Regions from separate parts of the Affinirhizobium gouqiense genome, predicted to be linked through region 2. Evidence: predicted binding sites of a transcription regulator. Region 2 holds the regulator's gene; each other region holds the start of a gene.

Region 1 (3,282 bases), 690 kb from region 2:
AAGTTCTTTTGCATATGGGCAAGCGCTGCGGCGCCCTCTGTCTCGCAAAGCAGGGGAGTGTCGAGATAGGGCCTGATGCCGGCCGTGAAGCTATCAAGCGAGCCGCACTCGACCATGCGCCCGGTGCGGCCATCCTCGATCAGTTCGGCAAAGGCTCCCACATCGGCGGCAACCACCGGCACGGCGCTCGCCATGGCCTCCAGCGGGGTCAGGCCGAAACCCTCCCAGCGCTGCGGCGCCACGAACAGGTCGAGAGCCCGATACCAGGCATCGATATTGGTATGCTCGCCGACAAACAGGATGCGGTCGCCAAGGCCGGCCGCCTTGACACGGGCCTTCAGCTCCTCTTCGAAAGCGATGTGCTTGGCGGTGGCGCGGCCCGCGATCACGGCCTTCCAGTCCGGCCGATCGGGCAGGAGCCGGAGCATGGCGTCGACGAAGAGATCCGTTCCTTTCTGATGGCGCACGCGGCCAAAGCAGCCGACATAGCGGAAGGCCGGATCAAGACCGACGTCCCGCTTGGCCTGCGCCTTGTCCGAAGCCGGCAAAAAGCGAAACAGATCGATGCCGTGCAGGATCACGGTGCTGTCGCGCTCCAGATAGGAGGCGGTCTTGCCGCATACCGCGATCACATGATCCATTCTGGAGATCAGCCATTTTGTCCAGCCGCTGTGGTGTCGCTGCGAGGCCGACGTAAAGACGAGCTTCAACGGCATGCGCAGCAGGTCGCGCAGCACGATTCCCGGCAGCATTTCGATATTGCGGCGGGCATGCCAGACGCGGCAGGAACGGCCCGGCGGCGGGCGCCAGAAATGCAAGAGATCGCTCCCCTGTAAAGCCGGCAGCGTGTCGGGCAGGCCCGGACCAAGGGTAGCCACCCTCTGGCCCAGCCGGTTCTGGATCGGTACCAGCTGGATGACGGTCGAGGTCACGCCGGAAAGGCGCCGCTTGAAATGCGGCGCGATCACGTCAACCTGTCGCGGATCGATGGTCAAGGGAGATGCCCAGGCTTGAGGATATCAGCCCCAGCTGACCTGCAGCACCTCATAGGCCTTCGAGCCGCCCGGCGCGTTGACCTCGATGCTGTCGCCGACTTCCTTGCCGATCAGGGCGCGGGCAATCGGCGAGGAAATGGAAATCCGGCCTTCCTTCACATCGGCTTCCTGGTCGCCGACGATCTGATAGACCTTTTCCTCGTCGGTATCCTCGTCCACCAGCTTCACAGTGGCGCCGAACTTGATCTTGGAGCCGGACATCTTCGTCAGGTCGATCACCTCGGCACGGGCCGTCAGGTCTTCGAGCTCGGTGATGCGGCCTTCGTTATGGCTCTGGGCCTCCTTGGCAGCATGATATTCGGCGTTTTCCGAAAGATCTCCATGCGCACGGGCCTCCGCAATGGCTTCGATAATCCGGGGACGCTCCTCCTGCTGGCGCCAGCGCAGTTCCTCCTGCAGCTTGGTAAATCCGGACGGCGTCATCGGTACCTTGTCAACCATTTTGTCTTTCCTCAGTCTCATGGCCGCAACAGGCAGCCACAAAAAGAAACAGGTCCCGGAGCGATACTCCGGAACCATGCGAAATCCTCAATTTTGCGAATCATAGCAGAAACGCGGATCGAATTTCCAGAAGATTCGAAATAGTGCGGCCGCGCCCGGCTGCAAGGTGGTCCGATATCCTTGGCGCCGCGTATTGACTTCGAGGGCCGGAACAGATAGAGAACACACTAATGAAGAAGTCGCTAAAAGAACGCCTCGCGATCCTGTCGGATGCCGCCAAATATGATGCGTCCTGCGCATCCAGCGGCACGTCCAAGCGCAATTCGTCCGGCGCCGGCGGCGGATTGGGCTCCACGGAAGGGTCCGGCATCTGCCATGCCTATGCTCCCGACGGCCGATGCATCTCGCTTCTGAAGATCCTGCTCACCAATTTCTGCATCTATGATTGCGCCTATTGCATCAACCGATCGTCGAGCAATGTCGAGCGCGCCCGGTTCACGCCGGAGGAAGTGATCTGGCTGACGCTGGAATTTTATCGCCGCAACTATATCGAAGGCCTGTTCCTCTCCTCGGGGATCATCCGCTCCTCGGATCACACGATGGAGGAGATGGTCCGCATCGCCCGCGAATTGCGAACCACGCATAACTTCCGCGGCTATATTCATTTGAAAACCATACCCGAAGCCTCGCCGGGACTGATCGAAGAGGCGGGGCTCTATGCCGACCGCCTGTCGATCAATATCGAGCTCCCGACCGATAGCGGCATCGGCCGCTTCGCGCCGGAGAAGAAGCCCGACAATATCCGCCGCGCCATGGGTGAGCTCCGGCTGAAGATCGAGGATGCGTCCGAGCCGACGCTGCGCACGAAGAAGCGCAAGCATTTCGTCCCGGCAGGCCAGAGCACGCAGATGATCGTTGGCGCGGACGGTGCAAGCGATGCAACGATCCTCGGCACCAGCGCAAGGCTCTATGGCAGCTATGGCCTGAAGCGGGTCTATTATTCCGCCTTCAGCCCCATTCCCGATGCCTCCTCCAAACTGCCGCTGGTCAAGCCGCCGCTGATGCGGGAGCACAGGCTCTACCAGGCCGACTGGCTGTACCGGTTCTATGGCTTCGATATTGGCGAAATCACCTCGGTCACCGCCGATGGCAATCTGGACCTCGATCTGGATCCGAAACTGTCCTGGGCGCTGGCGCACCGCGATCGCTTTCCGGTGGATGTCAATCGCGCGGCGAAGGAGATCCTGCTGCGCGTGCCCGGCTTCGGCACCAAGACGGTCAAATCCATCCTGTCCTCGCGCCGCTTCCGCCGCATTCGCCTGGAGGATCTCGGCCGGCTGGGCGTCTCGCTGCGCAAGGTCCAGCCTTTCATCGTCGCGGAAGGATGGACGCCGCACAGGGTGCTCGAGCGGTCGGATCTGCGCGCGATGTTCGCGCCGAAGCCGGAACAGCTGACGCTGTTCTGATGCAGACGCTCCGTCTCAAAGGTCGCGGCGATTTCGACGAATGGCGCAATGCCGCGCGCCCGCTTCTGCTTGCCGGCGTGCCGCCGACGGAGATCGACTGGCGGTTGGAGGATGAGGCGGACGATCTTTCGGCCTTCGCCGTCGTCCCTCTTCCCGTGCCGGCTGTCGGCGAACCTCCTGCCGCAAGGCCTCCTGTGTCCGTGCCGCCGGCTTTCATCGAGCTGGCCCAAAGCGTCATCTGCCATTCCGATCCCGGCCGGTTCGCCCTGCTTTACCGGCTGCTCTGGCGTATCGGCCGCGACCGATCCCTCCTGCAGGTG
Region 2 (3,282 bases):
ATCGTCACCGATGAGCGCCGCGCCATCAGCCCGGATACGGTCGAGGCTCTGCGACTGGCCGGGCTCTCGCATATCGTCGCGATTTCCGGCTTGAACATGGCGCTGGCGGCGGGAATCTGCTTTGTCGGCCTGCGCCGGCTTCTCGCTCTGGCGCCGGTGATTGCGCAGCGATGGCCGATCAAGAAGATCGCCGCAGGCGGCGCGCTGCTGCTCGTCACCGCCTATTACCTGATTTCCGGCTTCGGCGTCTCTGCCGAGCGCGCCTATCTGATGATGGCGGTCATGCTGCTCGCGATCTTCGTCGATCGCCCCTCCGTGAGCGTGCACACGGTCGCCCTCTCGGCCATTCTGGTCATGGCGATCGCGCCCTCGGCGCTGATGGGGCCGAGCTTCCAGATGTCCTTCGCCGCGACTGGGGCGCTGGTGGCCGTCTATACGCGCGCCCAGCGCCGGCGGGCGCCGCAGATGGGCCGGCAGCCGCGTCGACCCGGGCTCCTGTGGCTGGTGGCAACGGCGGGCCGCTTTGCGTGGGTGCTGCTGCTGGAGGCCTTCATGACCTCGCTGATCGGTGGACTTTCCACCACGATCTACTCGGCAGGGCATTTTCATCAGATCACCACCTATGGCCTAGCGGCCAATCTGGCCTCCATGCCGCTGATTTCCTTTGTGGTCATGCCCGCTGCCCTGATCGGCATGCTGGCCATGCCGCTTGGCCTGGACGGCCCCGTCTTCTCCCTCATGGGCGTGGCTGTCGATATGGTGATCGCCATTGCCACGCATGTGGCGAGTTGGGGCGGCATCGCGGCCACGGGACAGCCGCCGGCGCTTTTTCTGCCGCTGGCCTCCCTCGGCCTGACCTGCCTTGTCCTCCTGCGCACCCAGCTGAAGCTGATCGGCCTGCCTGTCCTGGCTGCGGCCCTCGCTCTGGCCGGATTGGCCCGGGTGATGCCGCCGCCCGACCTGCTGATTTCGGAGGATGGCACACTGGCGGCCGTTCTCTCAGATAAGGAGGCGATGATCAGCCGCGCGCACGCACCGGAATTCCTCTATCGGCAATGGCAGAATGCCTACCGCATCACCACGACGAGACCGGCAGAAGAGGTGACGGACAATAGCAGGACGTCTGCCGCCGAAGCTCGCCGGGACCATCGAGGCGGCGCAAGGCCGCGGGAGAAGGATAAGCCCTCCGCTAAGCCGCGGGTGAAGGAGGTGCTGACGCATGATCAGCTGACGTCAATGAAGGCACAGCTCAGCCATTGGCTTCAGCGCAGCGACGGCCGTCATTTCAGCTGCCTCCGGGGCAAGGCCTGCCTCATTCGGACCAGCGACGGCGTGCGCATCGTGCTTCTCGAGGATGCCCGTTATGTCGGCTCCGCCTGCGACAGCGCCGATCTCGTCATCGCACGACGATCGCGAATGCAGGCCTGCCGCTCGGGCGCCGTCCTGATCACCGGTGATCACCTGCGTCGACTGGGAGCCGTGACGCTGAAGTTTGGCGGAAGTGCCGATCGCAAAGCCTGGTCGATGACAGCCGCCATGCCCGTCGAGACGGAGCAACTCCGTCCCTGGCAGATCCACCGCACCTATGCCTGGACCACGCGCAGCTTCGACAATCACCTGCCGGACCATCTCCGGCGCCTGATCAATGGTAACGGCGGATGAGACCCACGAGCTTGCCCTGGACCTTGACCCGGTCCGACGAGAAAATCCGCGTCTCATAAGCGGGATTGGCCGCCTCCAGGGCAATCGAGGCGCCCTTTCGACGGAACCGCTTCAGGGTCGCTTCCTCATCATCCACCAGCGCCACCACGATATCGCCCGGGCTGGCCGTGCTGCCATTGCGGATGATCACCGTATCGCCGTCGAGAATGCCGGCCTCGATCATCGAATCGCCTTTGACCTCAAGCGCGTAATGTTCGCCATTGCCCAGCATTTCGATGGGGACGCTGATCTCATGCGTGTTGTTCTGGATGGCGGAGATCGGCACACCGGCAGCGATTCTGCCCATCACCGGCACATTGGCCGAATAGCGCTGGTCGTCCACCGGCGCTTGCGGTGCGGCCGGCTTGCTCGGCGGCGCCTTGCCAAGGCTGCCTTCGATCACGCTGGGCGAGAAGCCGCGCCGCGGCTGCGCCGGCGGGGTATAGGCATCGGGAAGCTTGATGACTTCAAGCGCCCTGGCGCGATTCGGAAGCCGGCGAATGAAGCCGCGCTCTTCCAGCGCGGTGATCAGGCGATGAATGCCGGATTTCGACGCGAGATCGAGAGCATCCTTCATTTCATCGAAGGATGGAGGTACACCGGACTCCTTCATGCGTTCATGAATGAACAGAAGCAGTTCCTGTTGTTTGCGAGTCAGCATCGTCGAAAGCCCCAATGGAAACAAATCCAGAACGGACACTATCTGTTCCACATGTGTTCCGCAAGCCGTGATGCTGCTTTCTGGCCCAAAAATGCGCGGCGGGCTTGACGATTTGCAAATGCGCCCCGCCATGCCGATCTGTCGGTGACAGAGATACTGGCCGCTGCTAAGGGCTAGCGTCAGGAAAGACAAACAGGCCGGGCCGGCGCGCAAAGCGCCCCGCGGCGCGCCGCCCGCTTGCGGCGAACGGATGTGAGGATTTGATGATGACGGTCAAGGCCAATTCCGAGATTGTGGTCGGCGACGGGGCGCGCCAGGTCCGCTTTTCCAATCAGGCACCGATTTCGCTGATCTGCGGTCCCTGCCAGATGGAAAGCCGCGACCACGCCTTCATGATGGCCGGCGCCATCCGCGAGATCTGCGACCGGCTCGGCATCGGCCTGATCTACAAATCCTCCTTCGACAAGGCCAACCGCACGTCGATCGCGGGCAAACGAGGAATCGGCCTGGAAAAGGCGATGGAGATCTTTGCGGATCTGAAGCAGGAATTCGGCTTCCCGGTGCTCACCGACGTCCATACCGAGGAGCAATGCGCGATCGTTGCCGAGACGGTGGACGTGCTGCAGATCCCCGCCTTTCTGTGCCGGCAGACCGATCTCCTGGTCGCCGCCGCCGCGACCGGCCGTGTCATCAATGTCAAGAAGGGGCAGTTTCTGGCGCCCTGGGACATGAAGAATGTGCTGGCCAAGTTCACCGAAAGCGGCAATCCGAATGTGCTCCTGTGCGAGCGGGGCGCATCCTTCGGCTATAACACGCTGGTTTCCGACATGCGGTCGCTGCCGATCATGGCCGATCTCGGCGCTCCGGTCATCTTCGATGCGACACATTCGGTGCAGCAGCCGGGAGGGCAGGGCGGCTCG
Region 3 (3,282 bases), on a different replicon from region 2:
TTCGACCGGAGGCGACCGACGTTGCGTTGTCCTCGAGGACAGCCGCGCCATTTTCCTCGACCGAGAAATCGTCGTGATGCTTGATCAGCAGCCAATTGGTCCGCTTGCCGCCGTCACGGTCGTTGCGCATCCGCACCAGCACGAAGCTACCATGCAGCCGCTCGCCTTCCAGGGTGAATTTGAAATCGCCTTTGGCGAGAGCCTGCTCCGGCGTCTTGCTGCCTTCGGGCTCCCAGTAGCCGCGGTCCCAGAGCATCACCGTGCCGCCGCCATACTGTCCCTTCGGGATAGTGCCCTCGAAATCACCGTAGTCGAGCGGGTGGTCCTCGACCTCGACGGCCAACCGCTTGTCGTGCGGATCGAGCGAAGGCCCCTTCGTCACCGCCCACGACTTGAAGACACCATCGAGTTCGAGCCGCAAATCATAATGCAGCCGCGTGGCATCGTGTTTCTGGATGACGAAGCGCCTGCGGTTCGATGGCTTCAGCTTCGCTGCGCCGCTCGGCTCCTGCGTCTTCTGAAAATCGCGCTTTTGCTTGTATGTCGAGAGCTTGTCGTTGGCCATGGCAGTCCCCGGTACAAATCCGCCTCCTGTCACGTCCGGTTGACACAGTACGCGACTCAAGAGGCAAGAGGCCCCAGATTGTCGTTTTGTTCCATGGAGTTGGCCAAGGAGCGCGTTCGACTCTGAATGACTGACCGGGCCTCGACGGGAGTGATATGCGCTCTTGGCATAACTGCGGTGCATCAAAGTCTATTTAATAGGCGGCTCTAACGCGTATGATGTGTCTATCGAAGCGATGCACCTCCTCCCGCGTCGGTTCGATAGGCAGACGTCCTACTCCTCCTCCCAAGGGCGTTTGCGGGAACAGCAACACTCGTCCTCCCAGTTGCTGTTCGGTTATTTTCGGAAAGCCTGCCGCACCTCCTCCCGCGGCAGGCTTTTTCGTTTGGGCCGCTATCAAGCCGCGGCATGTTTCAGGTCCTTGTGCAAAACGCGGAAAAAAATGAGGCGGTGGAGTCACTTGGCTCCCGCAGCCTAGGCTCCTGATTCGTTTCATCATTTCGCCCGCAGCGCTTTAGCGGAGCCTAAATAAGCTCGATAAGACCGGCTTGACTCCTTCACGGATACGGAACAAAAGAAGAACACCAACAATTTTCCGGGGACATGAAGTCCCGTGCAACGCGAGCTGAGGAGGTCCGTGAACGATGTCGCGCGCCCATAATCCTCGGGTCATCGAGGAGCTGAGAGACCGCATCGCCTACCTGGAGGGCAGTGCGGCGAAGAAAGCCATTGTGCTGCCCTTCGGCGTTCGCGAGATGGACGAGCGATTGCCTGGCGGTGGGCTATCATATGGCGCTCTTCACGAGGTCGCCGGCGGCGGTTCTGGCACTGTGGACGGCGCGGCGGCCGCGTTGTTCGCCGCCGGCATTGCCGCGCGCTCGAAAGGCAAGGTGCTCTGGTGCCTGACGAGACCTGACCTGTTTTTCCCCGCCATCGCCCAGGCCGGCCTACATCCCGACCGCGTGATCTACTGCGAAGGCGACAAGGAGGAGGATGTGCTGGCTTCCATGGAAGAAGGGCTTTCCTTCGGCGGACTGGCGGCCGTGGTCGGGGAGCTGGTGCGATTGCCGATGGTGGCATCCCGGCGGCTGCAGTTGGCTGCCGAAAAGACAGGAACCATGGGGCTCGTTGTCCGCAGGTGGCGGCGGCAGACGGAAGCGTCGGACTTCGGCAATCCGACGGCCTCGACGACACGGTGGAGGGTGAGCGTGCTTCCGTCGGAGGAACTGCCAGTGGCAGGGGTCGGCCGTGCTCGATGGCTGTTGGAATTGATGCGCGTGAAAGCAGGCGAGTGTGCTGAGTTTGAAATAGGAGCCTGTGATGCCAAGGGTCGTGTGTGTCTACTTCCCCACTCTGTCAACAGACCGGATACGGCGACATGGAGGGGGAGCCGTGCCAGCTGATCAGCCGCTCGTCGTCATTTCAAAATCGGGCTCGAAGCGCTGGATCTCGGCGGCGGATACCGCCGCCCGCAAACTCGGCCTCAAGCTCGGCATGCCGGCGAGCAAAGCCCAAGCCATCGTCGCCAATCTAACGATGATCGATGCCGATCCTGCCGCCGACGCCGCTGCCCTTGAGCGCCTCGCGCTGTGGGCGCTGCGGCAATACAGCCCTGTCGTTGCCGTCGACGGCACTGACGGGATCGTCATGGACACGGAAGGCGCCGATCACCTTCAGGGTGGCGAACATCTGCTGATCTCGGGGTTGGTCAACGGCTTGCGAGCACGGGGCCTTACCGCACGTGCCGCCGTTGCCGATACATGGGGAGCAGCGCATGCGATCACCCGCTTGACGTCGGCGGAAACGACGGTTGTTCCAGTCGGCGGTGTTGCGAAAGCGGTGACTGGCTTGCCGATCCACTGTCTGCGTCTTCCACCAGACACCATCCATGGAATGCGGGTGATGGGCGTCGAGACGGTCGGTGAACTCTCCGCAATGCCGCGCGCGCCCGTGACGCTGCGATACGGTCCCGAGGTTGGCCGGCGGCTGGATCAGCTCTTTGGGCGAATGGCGGAACCCATCGAACCGTTGCGCACTCCGGAGCTTGTCGAGGCAGCGAAGAACTTTCAGGAGCCGATCGGCGCGGCGGAGACGATCGCCAAATATGTGCGCCGACTGGTCGCGGAACTCACCGCCAAGCTTGAGACACGCGGGCTCGGCGTCAGGCGTTCTGATCTCGTCATCCATCGTGTCGACAACACCCGCCAGTGCATTCGAGCCGGATTGGCAAAACCGGTGCGTGACCCCGCCCGGCTGTCAAAGCTGCTCTGCGACCGCATCGAAAAGATCGACCCGGGTTTCGGCATCGAACGCCTGGTGCTTGTCGCCATCATGGCAGAGCCACTCGAGGAGCGGCAGGCCGCATCCTCTCTGATCGAAGAAGCCGTGGTTGACGTGACACCGCTTGTCGACATTCTCGGCAACCGCGGTCAGCGTCTATACAGGGTTACGCCCGTTGCCTCCGACGTTCCCGAACGGTCGGTGATGCGCATCGGCCCGACGGCCGACGAAACCGGAGCGACATGGGCTGCCAGATGGCCGAGGCCGTCGCGGTTACTGGCGAACCCGGAACGGATCGACGTCACCGCTCTACTTCCCGACCAGCCGCCGGCCGTCTTCACCTGGCGCGGAAAGCGCCGTCGGGTGAAGCGCGCGGACGGGCCGGAGCGGATATTCGTCGAGTGGTGGCTTCGTCCGAGAGAACACGCTGCTGTGCG
Region 4 (3,282 bases), 830 kb from region 2:
GGCAGCGCAATGATCTGGAGGCGCCGGCGCGCAGCCTCGTTCCCGAGATCGACAGCCTGCTTGAGGCACTTGTCGAAAGCGGCGCGCAGGTGGCGCGCATGTCCGGCTCGGGGGCCAGCTGTTTCGGCCTTTACGAGAGCGGCGATGCGGCACGCGCGGCGGCCGGCCGGATTTCGGCGCAGCTGGCGGCAGGCCCTCGCAAGACCTATATCAGGGCGACACAGACGCTCGCTTGAGAGGACCCATGAGCCGAATTGACGATGCCCGCCCCTTCATTCCCGTCGGCATTGCGGTCCTGACCGTATCGGACACACGCCGGCTGGATACCGACACATCCGGTGATACGCTTGTCCAGCGCATTGCCGAGGCCGGCCATCGGCTGGTCGCCCGCGCCATCGTGCCGGACGAGCGCGAGGCCATTGCCGAGCAGGTGCGCATCTGGACCCGCCATCCGGAGATCGACGTGGTGATCACCACCGGCGGCACGGGCTTTACCGGCCGCGACGTGACGCCGGAGGCGCTGGAGCCGCTATTCGAGAAGCGGATGGACGGGTTCTCCGAAGTCTTCCACCGGATCTCCTACGACAAGATCGGCACATCCACCATCCAGTCGCGCGCCACCGGCGGCGTCGCCAATGCCACCTTCATCTTCGTTCTGCCGGGCTCGCCCGGCGCCTGCAAGGACGCCTGGGACGGGATCTTGCGCGCGCAGCTCGACTACCGCCACATGCCCTGCAATTTCGTGGAAATCATGCCGCGGCTGGACGAACATCTGAAGCGCGGCGGACAAGGCTGATCGCCGTCCTTCAAGGACGCGCAGCCCAGGCGGGCACGAGTTCGCTGATCAGCTGATAGGGCTTGCGGGCCTTTGCCAGATCGGCAAGCCGCATGCCCTGCGTGAGGCCGGCAAGTGCATCGCCCTTGCGCAGGATCAGGCCCTGTTCCAGCACCGGCCGGGCGAAAAAGCGCTTCATCAGCGGCCGCCGGTGATTGCGCGACGGCGAAAACCGCGCCGGCCGCGCCTGGAGCGCCACATGCTCCATCACCTCGTCCACCCAGCCCGATTGCGGTCTTGCTCCCGTTTCCAGCAGCATCAGCCATTCGCCGCGCGCCGCCTGCAAGACCTCGGCCAGGTCGCACTCCTGGTGAAACCGGCAGCCGGCGGCATCAGCCACCCGCGAGGACGCATCGGTGGAGCCGAGATCGATGACGGCGACATCGCTGACCAATCCCTCCACAGCGCCCGCCACCAGCACGGAAAGGGTCTGTGCCAGTTCCGATTCCTGATCGCGGCATTCCAAGAGGACAGTGAGCATGCGCCATGCTTACCGCATTGCAGCAGGAAATGCCACAAAACTGACATGTGGAATTTGTTCTTGCAATGTTCTCTTTTCCGGGCTAGAAAACAGGAACGGTGAATGGAGCATTTGCCGCTGGAGTTTCCCATGAACGAGCTGTCCCATCTGCGGCAGGACGCATTCGCGCCTGCTCATACGGCCGATATTGCCGATACGCTGGTCCAGGCCTCTGGTCTGCGCATCGATGGCGAACGCCGGCGCGGCCGGGGCGCGGGCCTCAATCCGAGCGGCCGCTTCGAGGAGAAGCGCCGCGAGGCTTTCGACGATGGCTGGCAGACGCTGGAGGAGCTTGCGCCCTTCAAGACCGAGGTTCAGGTGGAAAAGCCGAAGACGGCGATCACCCGCAATGATTCGCCGGATATCCCCTTCGACCGGTCGGTCAATCCCTATCGCGGCTGCGAGCATGGCTGCATCTATTGCTTTGCGCGGCCCACCCACAGCTATATGGGTCTGTCCGCCGGACTGGATTTCGAGGCCAAACTGTTCGCCAAGCCCGATGCGCCGCGCCTTCTGGAGCGCGAGCTGAGCCGGCGCGAGTATAAAGTGAAGCCGATCGCCATCGGCACCAATACCGATCCCTACCAGCCGATCGAGAAGGACTGGCGGATCATGCGCCAGCTGCTGGAGGTCCTGGCCAAGGCACATCATCCGGTGATGATCGTGACGAAATCGGCGCTGGTCCTGCGGGACATGGATATTCTGTCAGACATGGCCGCCAAGGGTCTCGCCAAGGTGGCGCTGTCGGTCACCACGCTCGACCGCAAGCTGGCGCGCAGCATGGAGCCGCGGGCTTCGACGCCGGAAAAGCGCCTTGATGCGCTTCAGAGGCTGAGCGCGGCGGGCATTCCGACCAGCGTGCTGGTTTCGCCCATCATCCCGGCGCTGAACGATCATGAATTGGAGCGGATCCTCGAAGCCGCCCAGGCGGCCGGTGTCTCCGCCGCAAGCTATATCCTGCTGCGGCTGCCCTTCGAGGTCAGCCCGCTGTTTCGCGAATGGCTGCTGCGCCATTATCCGGACCGCTACCGGCACGTCATGTCGCTGATCCGCTCGATGCGCGGTGGGCAGGATTACGATGCCGAATTCGGCAAGCGGATGAAAGGCGAAGGTCCCTATGCCTGGCAGATTTCGCGCCGCTTCGACATTGCCACCAAACGGCTTGGGCTTGGCCGGCGCGGCGTGACCTTGCGCGACGACCTGTTCATCCCGCCGGCCGGCGGCGGCGTGCAACTCTCGCTCCTCTGACACCCGGCAAAGGGGGCGACCATACCGCATGCAGGCTCGCCGCAAGGCGGGGGCATGACGGAGCGGGAAATTCCGCAGCAGCGCGCGCCCGCATCTGCATGCGGTTGCGCAGACGTGATCCGATCCGGGAACGGATCGGTATTAGCTCTTATGATTTTCGGCAGGGTCCGCCGCCTCGGCCATGCCGGAGAGCCCTGGAACCATCCGCCCCCTTGGATGGAGGAAGCGATGCCGCCTCACCGCTTCTGCCAGGGCTTGCGGGGAATCGGGTGCGTGTGCGAGTGAATGCCGCATGTTGAAACGCACACCATCTGATTCCCCGAGCCTTTCCGCCGCGCTCCCGCGCGAGCCCGAGCGCTTGCCGCCTCGTGATGCCGACGGCTTGGCTCCGGCCGCTTCGGATCGCGCGACGCCGGATGATCCTGAAGGTCTGTCGCCGCTTAGGCCGGATTTCTCCCTCGAGCTTGCCGCCCGCGCCGCGGGACATTGGCCGGTTGCCGGTACTGACGAAGCCGGCCGCGGCCCGCTCGCGGGTCCTGTTGTGGCCGCTGCCGTCATTCTCGATCCCGATCGCATTCCGGAAGGCCTCGATGATTCCAAGCGGTTGACGAGCCGTCAGCGCGAGCATCTGTTCGAGGAGATCATGGCGACCGCCGAGGTCTGCATTGCCAGCGCCGGG

What was found. Region 2 encodes LexA, which represses DNA repair genes until DNA is damaged. Its sites were predicted from a motif close to TGTTCNNNNTGTGTTCNG; they were not measured.
Region 1: the regulator LexA is predicted to act here: its motif matches at 1,704-1,721, upstream of QTJ18_RS15760 (putative DNA modification/repair radical SAM protein).
Region 3: the regulator LexA is predicted to act here: its motif matches at 1,132-1,149, upstream of QTJ18_RS01210 (ImuA family protein).
Region 4: the regulator LexA is predicted to act here: its motif matches at 1,372-1,389, upstream of QTJ18_RS08350 (PA0069 family radical SAM protein).

What each region holds. Positions count from the first base shown of each region.
Region 1 is NZ_CP129382.1:1,536,290-1,539,571, reverse strand. It holds gene QTJ18_RS15770 (glycosyltransferase family 4 protein) at 1-995, opposite strand, end outside; gene greA (transcription elongation factor GreA) at 1,020-1,496, opposite strand; gene QTJ18_RS15760 (putative DNA modification/repair radical SAM protein) at 1,727-2,962, shown strand; gene QTJ18_RS15755 (UdgX family uracil-DNA binding protein) at 2,962-3,282, shown strand, end outside.
Region 2 is NZ_CP129382.1:846,090-849,371, forward strand. It holds gene QTJ18_RS12470 (ComEC/Rec2 family competence protein) at 1-1,662, shown strand, start outside; gene lexA (transcriptional repressor LexA) at 1,643-2,362, opposite strand; gene kdsA (3-deoxy-8-phosphooctulonate synthase) at 2,626-3,282, shown strand, end outside.
Region 3 is NZ_CP129380.1:185,699-188,980, forward strand. It holds gene ligD (DNA ligase D) at 1-565, opposite strand, end outside; gene QTJ18_RS01210 (ImuA family protein) at 1,210-1,968, shown strand; gene QTJ18_RS01215 (Y-family DNA polymerase) at 1,886-3,282, shown strand, end outside.
Region 4 is NZ_CP129382.1:12,881-16,162, reverse strand. It holds gene QTJ18_RS08365 (4-(cytidine 5'-diphospho)-2-C-methyl-D-erythritol kinase) at 1-236, shown strand, start outside; gene moaB (molybdenum cofactor biosynthesis protein B) at 245-796, shown strand; gene QTJ18_RS08355 (glycosyltransferase family protein) at 807-1,316, opposite strand; gene QTJ18_RS08350 (PA0069 family radical SAM protein) at 1,446-2,603, shown strand; gene rnhB (ribonuclease HII) at 2,896-3,282, shown strand, end outside.